Linked DNA regions of Tistrella mobilis. The protein of the gene in region 1 binds, or shares a complex with, the protein of each later gene. Links are inferred from orthologs where the notes say so. Each region holds a gene or a part of one and is shown in the gene's direction. Other genes may lie near its edges.

Region 1 (8,007 bases):
GTCGTTCATCTCGGCGGCATCGTTCCAGGAGACCACCCGCGTGCTCACCGAGGCGGCGACCGCCGGCAAGATGGACACGCTGGACGGCCTCAAGGAGAACGTCATCGTCGGCCGGCTGATCCCGGCCGGCACCGGTGCCGCGGTCAACCGGCTGAAGTCGATCGCGGCCAACCGCGACAAGGCCCTGCTCGGCAACGAGGATGGCGACGAGGCCGGGGCGGTGCTGGCAGGCTCCGCCGACGTGCCGGGCGCCGCGGAGTAACGCTCCCGGCGTCTGCGGCCCGGCATCCCCGACGACGCATCCCCGACGACGTTCGCGGCCCTGCTGCTGCCCTTCAAGGGGCGGCAGCAGGGCCGTCGGCGTCTGGGGGGGCGGCCGGGGCATGCAGATGATGCAGGTCCGCTACCCGCTCCGCCCGGCGGGGCGTCGCTCGTTACGGGAATCGCGCAGGATTCCGCAGAGTCCCGCGGGATTCCCCGACGGGCCGGAAACCCTTGCATGTCAAGCCTTTTGGGGTTGACGGGGGGAGGGGCCACAACTAGTATGCGCGCTCACTTCGGGGGCTGGTGTGCGGACCCCCATGGACGGGCGCGTCCATGCCGCACGGACATCCGGTCCCCTCCATGCCGTAGGGGCCGGCGAAAACAGCCCCCGGAAGGTAAAGCCTTTCCCGAGCCGGCATTTGTGCCGTTGGCGGGAAAGGGGCTTTGCCCTCCGACGGTTTTTGTGTGGACGCAGGGTCGCAAGCCCTGCAGCCCAAGTTTGACGGGATCGATTGGATGCCCACGATCAATCAGCTGATCCGCAAGCCGCGCCTCGCGCCGGTGGATCGCAACAAGGTGCCGGCCCTCGAGGCGTGCCCCCAGAAGCGTGGTGTCTGCACCCGCGTGTACACGACCACCCCGAAGAAGCCGAACTCGGCGCTTCGTAAGGTCGCCCGCGTGCGTCTGACCAACAGCTTCGAAGTCACCAGCTACATTCCGGGCGAAGGTCACAACCTTCAGGAGCACTCGGTGGTGCTGATCCGTGGCGGCCGCGTGAAGGACCTTCCGGGCGTGCGCTACCACATCCTCCGCGGCACGCTGGACACCCAGGGCGTCAAGAACCGTCGTCAGCGTCGTTCGAAGTACGGCGCCAAGCGGCCGAAGTGATCCGGCCGTCAAGGAGAGGTTGATCCATGTCCCGTCGTCATGCCGCTGAAAAGCGCCAGGTTCTCCCGGATCCGAAGTTCGGCGATGCCGTCGTCAGCAAGTTCATGAACGTGCTGATGTATGATGGCAAGAAGTCGGTCGCGGAAGCGATCGTCTACGGCGCCTTCGATCTGATCGAGCAGAAGACCCGTCAGGAAGGCCTCCGCGTCTTCCACGAGGCGCTCGAGAACGTGCGCCCGGCGGTCGAGGTGAAGAGCCGCCGCGTCGGTGGCGCCACCTATCAGGTCCCGGTCGAGGTCCGCCCCGATCGCGCCCAGGCCCTGGCCATCCGCTGGCTGATCACTGCCGCCCGGAACCGTTCCGAGAACACGGCGGTGGAGCGTCTGGCCGGTGAACTGCTCGATGCCGCGCAGAGCCGTGGCACCGCAATCAAGAAGCGTGAAGACACCCACCGCATGGCGGACGCCAACAAGGCGTTCTCGCACTATCGCTGGTAACGGGTCGGCCGTCTCTTAGAAACCCCAGCTTCCTGGACGCGAACATGGCACGCACGACGCCCATCGAGGCCTACCGCAACATCGGCATCATGGCGCACATCGATGCCGGTAAGACGACGACGACCGAGCGCATCCTCTATTACACCGGCCGGTCCCACAAGATCGGTGAGGTGCACGAGGGTGCGGCCACGATGGACTGGATGGAGCAGGAGCAGGAGCGCGGCATCACCATCACGTCGGCCGCGACGACCTGCTTCTGGAACAACCACCGCATCAACATCATCGACACCCCGGGCCACGTCGACTTCACCATCGAGGTGGAGCGTTCGCTCCGTGTTCTCGACGGCGCGGTCGCGGTGTTCGACAGTGTCGCGGGCGTCGAGCCCCAGTCGGAGACGGTGTGGCGCCAGGCGGACAAGTACCGCGTGCCGCGCATCTGCTTCGTCAACAAGATGGACCGCATGGGCGCCAACTTCTACCGCTGCGTCGACATGATGGTCGACCGGCTGGGCGCCAACCCGCTGGTTCTGAGCCTGCCGATCGGCTCCGAGTCGGAATATGTCGGCATCGTCGACCTGGTGAAGATGAAGGCGGTCGTCTGGAAGGACGAAAGCCTCGGCGCCGAGTTCGAAGAGCGCGACATTCCGGCCGATCTCGCCGACCGCGCCGAAGAGTATCGCCAGAAGCTGGTCGAGACGGCCGTCGAGGCCGACGACGAGGTGATGGAAGCCTATCTCGAAGGCAACGAGCCGGACGTCGCCACCCTGAAGCGCTGCATCCGCAAGGGCACGCTGGCGCGTCAGTTCGTTCCCGTGATCAACGGTTCGGCGTTCAAGAACAAGGGCGTGCAGCCCCTGCTCGACGCCGTGATCGACTTCCTGCCCTCGCCGGTCGACGTGCCGGCCGTTCACGGCACCGCCGTGGATGACCCGGAGACCACGCTGGTCCGCGAGAGCAAGGACGAGGCGCCCTTCTCGGCGCTGGCGTTCAAGATCATGTCGGACCCCTTCGTCGGCTCGCTGACCTACATCCGCGTCTATTCGGGTGTCATCGAGAGCGGCTCCTACGTGCTCAACACCGTCAAGGGTGATCGCGAGCGCGTCGGCCGCATGCTGCAGATGCACGCGAACAGCCGTGAGGACGTCAAGGAAGCCCGCGCTGGCGATATCGTGGCGCTCTGCGGCATGAAGGGCACCACCACCGGTGACACCCTCTGCGCCTCGGATGCCAAGATCATCCTGGAGCGCATGGAGTTCCCGGAGCCGGTGATCGAGGTCGCGGTCGAGCCGAAGACCAAGAGCGACCAGGAGAAGATGGGCCTCGCCCTGTCGCGTCTGGCGCAGGAGGATCCGTCCTTCCGCGTGTCGACCGACGAGGAAAGCGGCCAGACCGTGATCAAGGGCATGGGCGAGCTCCATCTCGAGATCATCGTCGATCGCATGCGCCGCGAATTCAAGGTCGAGGCGAATGTCGGTCAGCCGCAGGTGGCCTATCGCGAGCGCTTCGGTCAGCCGGTCGAGGTCGATTACACCCACAAGAAGCAGACCGGCGGTTCGGGCCAGTTCGCGCGCGTGAAGCTGAAGTTCGAGCCCTTCGAGGGCGAGGACGGCTTCGTGTTCGAGAACAAGGTCGTCGGCGGCTCGGTTCCGCGCGAATACGTCCCCGGCGTCCAGAAGGGCATCGAGTCCTGCCTGGGCAACGGCGTGATCGCCGGCTTCCCGGTGGTCAACCTCAAGGCCGAACTGATCGACGGCGCCTATCATGACGTCGACAGCTCGGTGCTCGCCTTCGAAATCGCGTCGCGTGCTGCGTTCCGCGAGGCCATGGGCAAGAGCCGCCCGGTGCTCCTCGAGCCGATCATGAAGGTCGAGGTCGTCACCCCGGACGAGTACATGGGCGACATCATCGGCGACCTGAACAGCCGCCGTGGTCAGGTGAGCAGCATGGACAGCCGCGGCAATGCCCGCGTCGTCAACGCCATGGTGCCGCTGGCCAGCATGTTCGGCTACGTCAACCAGCTGCGCTCGATGTCCCAGGGCCGCGCCCAGTACACGATGCAGTTCGACCATTACGAGCCGGTTCCGCAGCATCTGGCGGATGAGGTCAAGGCGAAGTACGCGGGCTGATCCGCGGATCGATGACCGGTTTGAAAAACGTTTGGAAAGACGGAGGCGAGAGCCATGGGTAAGGAAAAGTTCGAGCGCAGCAAGCCGCACGTGAACATCGGCACGATCGGTCACGTGGACCATGGCAAGACGACGCTGACGGCTGCGATCACGAAGGTTCTGGCCGAGACGGGCGGAGCGACCTATACGTCGTACGACTCGATCGACAAGGCTCCTGAAGAGAAGGAGCGCGGCATCACCATCAACACGGCGCATGTCGAGTACCAGACGGAAGCCCGTCACTATGCGCATGTTGATTGCCCCGGCCATGCCGACTACGTGAAGAACATGATCACGGGTGCGGCGCAGATGGACGGCGCGATCCTGGTCGTGTCGGCGGCGGACGGTCCGATGCCGCAGACCCGCGAGCATATCCTGCTTGCGCGTCAGGTCGGCGTTCCGGCGCTTGTCGTGTTCATGAACAAGGTCGACATGGTCGACGACGAGGAGCTGCTGGAGCTCGTCGAGATGGAAGTGCGGGAGCTGCTCGCCAGCTACGACTTCCCGGGCGACGACATTCCGGTGATCAAGGGCTCGGCTCTGGCTGCGATCGAGGGCACGAACCCGTCGATCGGCGCCGAGCGGATCCTTGAGCTGATGCGTGCGGTTGACGAGTACATCCCGACCCCGGATCGTCCGAAGGACCAGCCGTTCCTGATGCCGATCGAAGACGTGTTCTCGATCTCGGGCCGCGGCACGGTTGTGACCGGGCGTATCGAGCGCGGCGTGATCAAGGTCGGCGAGGAAGTGGCGATCGTGGGTCTGCGCGACACCACGAAGACCACGGTGACCGGCGTCGAGATGTTCCGCAAGCTGCTGGATCAGGGCGAGGCCGGTGACAATGTCGGCGTGCTGCTGCGCGGCACGAAGCGCGAGGACGTGGAGCGTGGTCAGGTGCTGGCGAAGCCGGGCACCATCACCCCGCACACCAAGTTCGCCGCCGAGGCGTATATCCTGACCAAGGAAGAGGGCGGCCGTCACACCCCCTTCTTCACCAACTATCGTCCGCAGTTCTACTTCCGGACCACGGACGTGACCGGTGTCATCACCCTGCCGGAAGGCACGGAGATGGTCATGCCGGGTGACAACGTGTCGGTCACCGTCGAGCTGATCTCGCCGATCGCCATGGACGAAGGCCTGCGCTTCGCGATCCGCGAAGGCGGCCGTACCGTCGGCGCCGGCGTCGTCGCCAAGGTGATGGCCTGATCGACGGACGACGGCAGCGGATGCGCCGGGCGGGTTGATCCCGCAGGGCGCATCCGCCGCCTGGTTTCCTGACGCCACGAGCGCCCGGCCGGTCCGCCCGGCGGGCCGGTCTCATGCAAGGACGCGCGGCGCTGCGGCACCCCGGACTCATCCGGCAGGTCGCACCGCCGAGGCCAAGGTAGAAGCCCATGATGGAAGGCCAGAACATTCGCATCCGCCTGAAGGCGTTCGATCATCGCGTGCTCGATCAGTCGACCCGCGAGATCGTGAACACCGCCAAGCGGACCGGCGCCAGCGTGCGGGGCCCGATCCCGCTGCCGACCGAGATCGAGCGCTTCACGGTGCTCCGTTCGCCGCACATCGACAAGAAGTCGCGCGAACAGTTCGAGATCCGGACGCACAAGCGCCTCCTCGACATTGTCGAGCCCACCCCGCAGACCGTCGACGCGCTGATGAAGCTCGACCTCGCGGCCGGCGTCGACGTCGAGATCAAGCTCTGAGGGGGTAACGCCAGATGCGTACTGGAGTCATCACCCGCAAGCTCGGGATGACCCGCATTTTCGATTCGGCCGGTATTCACATCCCCGTGACCGTGCTGAAGGTCGACAATGTGCAGGTCGTCGCCCACCGCACCGACGAGACCGACGGTTACACCGCGGTTCAGGTCGGCTACGGCGCGGCCAAGGTGAAGAACGTGTCGAAGGCCCAGCGCGGCCACTTCGCCAAGGCGAAGGTGGAGCCCAAGGCGAAGCTCGCGGAGTTCCGCGTGACCGCCGATGCGCTGCCTGAGATCGGAGCCGAGATCGGTGCCAACCACTTCGTCGTCGGCCAGTTCGTCGACGTCGTCGGCACCTCGATCGGTAAGGGTTTCGCCGGCGCCATGAAGCGCCACAACTTCGGCGGTCTTCGTGCCACCCACGGCGTGTCGGTCTCGCACCGCTCGCATGGTTCGACCGGTAACCGTCAGGATCCGGGCCGTACCTTCAAGGGCAAGAAGATGGCTGGCCACATGGGTGCCCGCCGCGTGACCGTGCAGAACCTGCGCGTGACCGTGGTCGATGCCGACCGTGGCCTGCTGCTCGTCGAGGGCGCCATCCCGGGTGCCGCCGGTTCGTACGTTCTTGTGCGCGACGCCGTGAAGAAGGCGCTGCCAGAGAGCGTGCCGTTCCCGGCCGGCCTCAAGGCGCAGGTGGCCGTGGCGGCCGCCGAGACCACGGAAGGCTGAGGGCCGAGCGATGGATGTGAAGGTCATTACCCTCGACAACGAGGATGCCGGCACGATCGCGCTGGCTGACGAGGTGTTCGGTCTCCCGGCCCGCGTCGACATCCTGCACCGGATGGTGCGCTACCAGCTCGCCAAGCGGCGCGCCGGTACGCACAAGGTGAAGACGATCTCCGAGATCGCCGGTTCGACCGCGAAGATCTACCGCCAGAAGGGCACGGGCCGCGCGCGGCACGGCGCCAAGCGGGCGAACATCTTCCGCGGCGGTGCCACGGTCCACGGTCCCGTGGTCCGCAGCCATGCCCATGATCTGCCCAAGAAGGTGCGTCGCCTGGCGCTGAAGACCGCGCTGTCGGTCAAGGCTCAGGGCGGCAAGCTGGTGGTGGTCGACGATCTGAAGGCCGACGACGCCAAGACCAAGGCGCTGGTGGCCCGTCTCGAGAAGGCCGGTCTCGGCCGCTCGACGCTGTTCATCGGCGGCACCGAGGTCGACCAGGGCTTCCGCCTCGCCGCCCGCAACCTGATCGGCATCGACGTTCTGCCGAGCCAGGGCGCCAATGTTTACGACATCCTGCGCCGCGACACCCTGGTGCTGTCGCGCGCCGCGGTCGAGAGCCTGGAGGCGCGGCTGAAATGAACCCGGAGCGGATGTACGACATCATCCTGAGCCCGGTCGTCACCGAAAAGTCGACGATGGGTTCGGAGAATGACCAGGTCACCTTCAAGGTGACGCTGGACGCGACCAAGCCCGAGATCAAACAGGCCGTCGAGAAGCTCTTCGGCGTGAAGGTCAAGGCGGTGAACACCCTGGTGCAGGCCGGCAAGACCAAGCGCTTCCGTGGCCGCCCCGGGCGTCGCTCGGACTTCAAGAAGGCGATCGTGACCCTGGCCGAAGGCCAGCAGATCGATCTGACGGCGGGGATCTGAACCGATGGCTTTGAAGGCATACAAGCCGACTTCGCCCGGCCGGCGTCAGCTGGTTCTGGTCGATCGCTCGGAGCTCTGGAAGGGCAAGCCGGTCAAGTCCCTGACCGAAGGCCTGACCAAGTCGGGTGGCCGCAACAACCTGGGCCGCGTGACCGCGTTCCAGGTGGGCGGCGGTCACAAGCGCCGCTATCGTCTGGTCGACTTCAAGCGCCGCAAGTGGGACGTGGAAGCCTCGGTCGTGCGCCTTGAGTACGATCCGAACCGCACCGCGTTCATCGCGCTGATCGAGTACACCGACGGCGAGCAGGCCTATATCCTGGCCCCGCAGCGCCTGAAGGCCGGCGACAAGGTCGTCGCCGGTGCGAAGGTCGACGTGCGGCCCGGCAATGCCATGCCGCTGTCGGCCATCCCGGTCGGCACGATCGTCCACAATGTCGAGCTGAAGCCCGGCAAGGGTGGTCAGATCGCGCGGTCGGCCGGCACCTATGTTCAGGTGGTCGGCAAGGACGGCAACTACGTCATGCTGCGCATGGCCTCCGGCGAGCAGCGTATGGTGCGCGCCGAATGCATGGCCACCATCGGTGCGGTGTCGAACCCCGACCACCAGAACGTCAGCCTGGGCAAGGCCGGCCGTTCGCGGTGGATGGGCCGTCGCCCGGTCGTCCGTGGTGTGGCGATGAACCCGGTCGATCACCCGCATGGCGGCGGTGAAGGCCGCACCTCGGGCGGTCGTCATCCGGTTACTCCGTGGGGCAAGCCGACCAAGGGCAAGCGCACCCGCAATAACAAGGCTACGGACAAGTTTATCGTCCGTCGCCGCAAGCCCTAAGGTCTGAAG
Region 2 (5,453 bases), 2.0 Mb from region 1 along the record:
GCGGATCAACCAGCCGGTGGACGGTGTCATCGTTACCGACAACGTCGTGGACATTCCCGTCATGCTGCGGGAGGGCATGCTCATCGGCCTTCCCACGGGCACCGCGGCCGTCACGAACCTTGTGGTGCGCGACAATCTTCTGCCCGCTCATATGGAGTCGCACAATCTGCCGGCCGCCTGGCGTCAGGCGGTCGCCGACACCAGCCGGGACGTGACGTCTTATGATGGCGACGGCGGTGCGTCCAAGGTTCTGACCCTGCGTTTCGCACTGGTGTTCGTCTCGGTGACGATTGCCACCGGTCCGGGGCGGGGCCGGTCGATGGCCGTGTCGGTCCACTCCTCCGCCGCGGCGGATCTGGTGCAGATTTCGGGGCGGGATGTCATCGTCCGTGATGCGTGGAATGCGTCAGGCACGACCTATACCCTGCATGCCCTCACCTGAACCCGCGTGCCGATGCGGGCGGGCTGCGGCTGCGATGCAGGCCCGGCTCTCCGGCGGGGGATCCCGCCGGAGAGCCGGTTTTCGCAACGTATTGGACTTGCGTAACCGGGTGATTTCGTGCCACATGGCTGCCGCCCGTGTCGTGGTGCAGTGCTGCCCGCGATCACGTCTCTTCGCGCACCCGGCGTTTCGTCCGGAGGCGGTCCCGGCCGGCCCGGGATGCGTCTCCTTCCCCGCGACGCACCGGGTGCTGCCGCAGTCAACCGACCCTGTGAGACCGTTTTGATGCAGATCACCGAGACCAACGCCGAAGGGCTCAAGCGCGAATACAAGGTCGTCGTGCCGGCCGCTTCGATCGACGAGAAGATCGACGCCCGCATCGCCCAGATCGCGGCCACGATCAAGATGCCCGGCTTCCGTCCCGGCAAGATCCCGGCCAAGGTCGTGAAGCAGCGCTACGGCTCCTCGGTGATGGGCGAGGTGCTGGAAGAGGCGGTGAACGAGACCTCGCGCAACGTGCTGGACCAGAACAATCTGCGCCCGGCCACCCAGCCGAAGATCGAGATCACGGCTTTCGACGAGGGCCAGGATCTTGAATACAGCATGGTCGTCGAGATCATGCCGGAATTCGAGCTGGGCGATTTCTCGGATGTCGAACTGGTCCGCGAGGCGGCCGAGGTTGACGAGAAGGAAGTCGACGAGGCGCTGGAGCGCATCGCCGCCGCCAATCGCGAGTTCGAGACCGTCGAGGACCGCGCCGCCGAGACCGGCGACCAGGTGGTCATCGATTTCAAGGGCTTTGTCGACGGCGAGGCCTTCCAGGGTGGCGAGGCCGAAGGCTACGCGCTGGCGCTGGGTTCGGGCACCTTCATCCCCGGCTTCGAGGACCAGCTGATCGGCGCCAAGGCCGGTGAGGAGCGCAAGGTCGAGGTCTCCTTCCCCGAGGATTACGGTGCAGAACACCTGGCGGGCAAGGCCGCCGTGTTCGAGACCACCGTCAAGGAAGTCAAGGCGCCGAAGACCGCCGGCATCGACGATGCCCTGGCCGAGAAGCTGGGCCTCGACAACCTGGATGCGCTGAAGGCGGCGATCCGCGATGACTTCCGCGGCCGTTACGACCAGATCTCGCGCCAGAAGCTGAAGCGTGCGCTGCTGGATGCGCTTGCGGGCCGCTATGCGTTCGACGTGCCGGCGGGCATGCTTGAAGCCGAGTTCGACGGCATCTGGAAGCAGCTGACCGACGAGATGGCCCGCACCGGCCAGACCTTCGAAAGCATGGAAAAGACCGAGGACGAGGTCCGCGAGGAGTATCGCGCGATCGCCCTGCGTCGGGTTCGTCTGGGTCTGGTCCTTGCAGAAGTCGGTCGCGTGAACGATGTTCAGGTGGCGGACGAAGAGGTCAACCGCGCCCTGATCGAGCAGGCGCGCCGCTTCCCCGGTCAGGAAGCGCGGGTGATCGAGTATTACCAGAAGAATCCGGATGCGCTGCGTGCGCTCCGGGCGCCGATCTTCGAGGACAAGGTCGTCGACCACATCCTCGCCCAGGCGAAGGTCGAAGAGAAGGTCGTCAGCGCCGAGGATCTGATGAAGGATCCCGACGAGGACGGCGAGGCCGGAGAGGCGTCGGACAAGTCCGAGGCCTGATCCGCCGCCCTGCCGAGAGACCGTCCGCGACCGCCCCCGTATCCCGAGGGCGGTCGTGACGTCTCAAGCGCCCGGCAGAGGCCTTATGAAGATCGGTGATGTCAGTCGAGGGGAGCGGAAAGCGCATGAGCGACATGCTCGATACCTACATGAATTCGCTGGTGCCGATGGTGGTCGAGCAGACCAACCGGGGCGAGCGCGCCTATGACATCTATTCGCGTCTTCTGAAAGAGCGCATCATCTTCCTGACCGGGCCGGTCGAGGACAATGTTTCGAGCCTCATCACCGCCCAGCTGCTCTTCCTGGAGAGCGAGAATCCGAAGAAGGACATTTCCTTCTACATCAACTCGCCGGGTGGCGTGGTGACCTCGGGCCTCGCGATCTACGACACGATGCAGTACATCCGCTGCGACGTGCAGACCCTCTGCATCGGACAGGCGGCATCGATGGGCTCGCTGCTGCTGGCTGGTGGTGCGCCGGGCAAGCGCTACGCGCTGCCCAACGCCCGGATCATGGTCCATCAGCCTTCGGGCGGGTTCCGTGGCCAGGCGACCGACATCGAGATCCATGCCCGTGAAATCCTGAAGCTGCGTGCCCGGCTGAACGAGATCTACGTTCAGCACACCGGCCGCCCGCTGGAGGAAGTTGAGCGGGCCATGGAGCGCGACAACTTCATGTCGCCCGAAGAGGCCAAGGCCTTCGGCCTGATCGACACGGTCGTGGCTCAGCGGCCGAAGGCCGAGGACGCAGCGTCCTGACCGTCCGGCCGGTCGTCGTGCGCGATCGTCGGTCCGCACGACATCGTCCGGAATGGCGGCCGATGGGGCGTTCCGCTACATGCAACCCGCCATCGCGCGCACGCGGTGGCGGGTTCTTCATGTCCGGGGTGGAAGCGGGAAGCGTCGCCCGATGATTTTTCCCCCTTTGGCAAGCGCGAACTGCGCATTACATTTCCATTGACCGCGGCACGGTGAAGATGCTGCGGTCTCCCGGTCCGGACCCCCGCACCGGCAGACGACCTGGGGCGCGTTCCCGAAGCCAGGACGGTTCATCGTCGGTCTGCCGCTTTTTAGGGTTTGTGCCCGGGCGCGACCGGCGGCTAACATGGGCGCCGGGCAGAGCCAACGAGTGGAGACACGATGACCAAGTCCAGCGGCGGCGACGGCAAGAACACACTTTATTGCTCGTTCTGCGGCAAGAGCCAGCACGAGGTGCGGAAGCTGATCGCCGGGCCAACGGTGTTCATCTGCGACGAGTGTGTAGAGCTCTGCATGGACATCATCCGCGAGGAGAGCAAGACCTCGCTGGTCAAGACGCGTGATCGCGGACCGACCCCGAAGGACATCTTCAACGTCCTGGACGATTATGTGATCGGACAGGATCAGGCGAAGCGGATCCTGTCGGTTGCGGTGTACAATCACTACAAGCGTCTGAACCAGGGCGGCAAGGGTGCCGAGGTCGAACTCGCCAAGTCCAACATCCTGCTGATCGGCCCGACCGGTTGCGGCAAGACGCTGCTGGCCCAGACCCTGGCCCGCATCCTCGACGTGCCGTTCACCATGTCGGACGCGACCACGCTGACCGAAGCCGGCTATGTCGGCGAGGATGTCGAGAACATCATCCTGAAGCTGCTTCAGGCCGCCGACTACAATGTCGAGCGGGCGCAGCGCGGCATCGTCTATATCGACGAGGTCGACAAGATCAGCCGCAAATCCGACAACCCCTCGATCACTCGCGACGTGTCGGGCGAGGGCGTCCAGCAGGCCCTGCTGAAGATCATGGAGGGCACCGTCGCCTCGGTGCCGCCGCAGGGCGGGCGCAAGCATCCCCAGCAGGAGTTCCTGCAGGTGGATACGACCAACATCCTGTTCATCGTGGGCGGCGCGTTCGTCGGTCTCGACCGGATCATCAACGACCGTGGCCGCAAGACCTCGATCGGCTTTGGTGCGAATGTGGAGCCGGTGGAAACCCGTCGTTCGGGTGATGTGCTGCGTCAGGTCGAGCCTGAGGATCTGCTGAAGTTCGGCCTGATCCCGGAATTTGTCGGGCGCCTGCCGGTGATCGCCACGCTGCACGATCTGGACCGCGACGCTCTGGTTCAGATCCTCACCAAGCCGAAGAACGCGCTGCTGAAGCAGTATCAGCGCCTGTTCGAGTTGGAGAACGTGCATCTGACCTTCTCGGACGATGCGCTGGGCGCGATCGCCGAGCGGGCCATCGAGCGCAAGACCGGTGCGCGGGGCCTTCGCGCCATCATGGAAGAGATCCTGCTCGACACGATGTTCGATCTGCCCGACCTCGATGGGGTCGAAGAGATCGTCGTCAATCGGGAGGTCGTTGAAGGCCGGGCCAAGCCTCTCCATATCTATGCGGACCGGCGGGGCGACGTGGGCGGCAACGCTTCCTGATCCCTGCGACAATTCGGCCGCGGCACGGTCTGACCCGTGCCGGCTGTGATGCCCCGGCCATCGCCGGCCTCTTCGGAGGCGGGATGGCCGGCATCCGGTGGGCGCGTGTGCGCGGCCTCAACAGGAATCGGGCCGATGTGACGTCGAGGCGCCATGTCGGCCTTCCGGGGCCGCGTGTCCGACGCCGTGCCGATTCCGATAAATGCGAGACTGGCCATGACCGAAACTCATCGCACGCACACCTACCCGGTCCTGCCGCTGCGCGACATCGTCGTCTTCCCGCATATGATCGTGCCGCTCTTCGTCGGTCGCGAGAAATCGGTGCGCGCGCTTGAAGAGGTGATGCGCAGCGACAAGCAGATCCTGCTGCTGGCGCAGAAGGATGCCGCCCAGGAGGACCCGGGTGCTGACGACATCTACATGGTCGGCACGATCGGCACCGTGCTCCAGCTGCTGAAGCTGCCCGACGGCACCGTGAAGGTGCTGATCGAGGGCGCCAGCCGCGCACGCGTCGAGCGCCTCATCTCCGACGGCGACTATTTTCAGGCGGAAGCCCAGGCGATCGCCGAGGGCGAGGATGCCGGCCGCGAGGTCGAGGCCCTGTCGCGCTCGGTCGTGGCCGAGTTTGAGCAGTATGTGAAGCTCAACAAGAAGATCCCGCCGGAGGTTCTGGTCACCCTGAACCAGATCGAGGAGCCGGCGAAGCTTGCCGACACCATCGCCTCGCATCTGTCGCTCAAGGTGGCGGAGAAGCAGGAACTGCTTGAGACTCCGACTGTCGTCGAGCGTCTGGAACGGATTTACGCCCATATCGAGGGCGAGATCGAAGTTCTGCAGGTGGAAAAGCGCATCCGCTCGCGCGTCAAGCGCCAGATGGAGAAGACCCAGCGCGAGTACTATCTGAACGAGCAGCTGAAGGCGATTCAGAAGGAACTGGGTGAGGGCGAAGACGGCCGTGA

What was found.
Region 2: the proteins of rpsG (region 1) and tig are in contact, whole or in part, in a crystal structure (PDB 3GTY), measured with the Thermotoga maritima proteins. The link is inferred for Tistrella mobilis from one-to-one orthologs. Residues at the interface, in WP_004081843.1 of Thermotoga maritima: Lys34, Lys52, Lys55, Glu59, Arg62, Gln63, Glu66, Asn67, Lys69, Val71, Arg95, Ala109, Lys110, Lys111, Gly112, Arg113, Pro114, Glu117, Glu121, Ile124, Ala125, Tyr127, Asn128, Asn129, Thr130, Gly131, Lys135, Asp139, Arg142, Met143; in WP_004081061.1 of Thermotoga maritima: Glu122, Val124, Val129, Leu130, Tyr133, Glu188, Gly259, Ile262, Tyr263, Glu266, Ser270, Glu273, Gln274, Glu277, Arg308, Gln311, Ile312, Ser315, Tyr316, Glu325, Arg329, Arg336, Leu363, Phe366, Trp367, Arg373, Leu377, Arg381, Leu384, Glu387.

The regions. Positions count from the first base shown.
Region 1 is NZ_CP121017.1:641,694-649,700, forward strand. What follows is about bases 1-2,913. They hold rpsG (30S ribosomal protein S7), read left to right. Parts: upstream 1-1,178; coding sequence 1,179-1,649; downstream 1,650-2,913. Other genes in these bases: rpoC (DNA-directed RNA polymerase subunit beta'), read left to right, coding at 1-262; rpsL (30S ribosomal protein S12), read left to right, coding at 781-1,152; fusA (elongation factor G), read left to right, coding at 1,694-2,913. Also shown: more of fusA, read left to right, coding at 2,914-3,775; tuf (elongation factor Tu), read left to right, coding at 3,830-5,020; rpsJ (30S ribosomal protein S10), read left to right, coding at 5,212-5,520; rplC (50S ribosomal protein L3), read left to right, coding at 5,535-6,245; rplD (50S ribosomal protein L4), read left to right, coding at 6,256-6,879; P7L68_RS08710 (50S ribosomal protein L23), read left to right, coding at 6,876-7,169; rplB (50S ribosomal protein L2), read left to right, coding at 7,174-7,998.
Region 2 is NZ_CP121017.1:2,637,540-2,642,992, reverse strand. What follows is about bases 1-2,906. They hold tig (trigger factor), read left to right. Parts: upstream 1-727; coding sequence 728-2,086; downstream 2,087-2,906. Other genes in these bases: clpP (ATP-dependent Clp endopeptidase proteolytic subunit ClpP), read left to right, coding at 2,212-2,844; P7L68_RS17755 (hypothetical protein), read left to right, coding at 1-442. Outside these bases: ATP-dependent Clp protease ATP-binding subunit ClpX, read left to right, coding at 3,226-4,494; lon (endopeptidase La), read left to right, coding at 4,711-5,453. UniProt on the Bacillus subtilis protein: Involved in protein export. Acts as a chaperone by maintaining the newly synthesized protein in an open conformation. Functions as a peptidyl-prolyl cis-trans isomerase.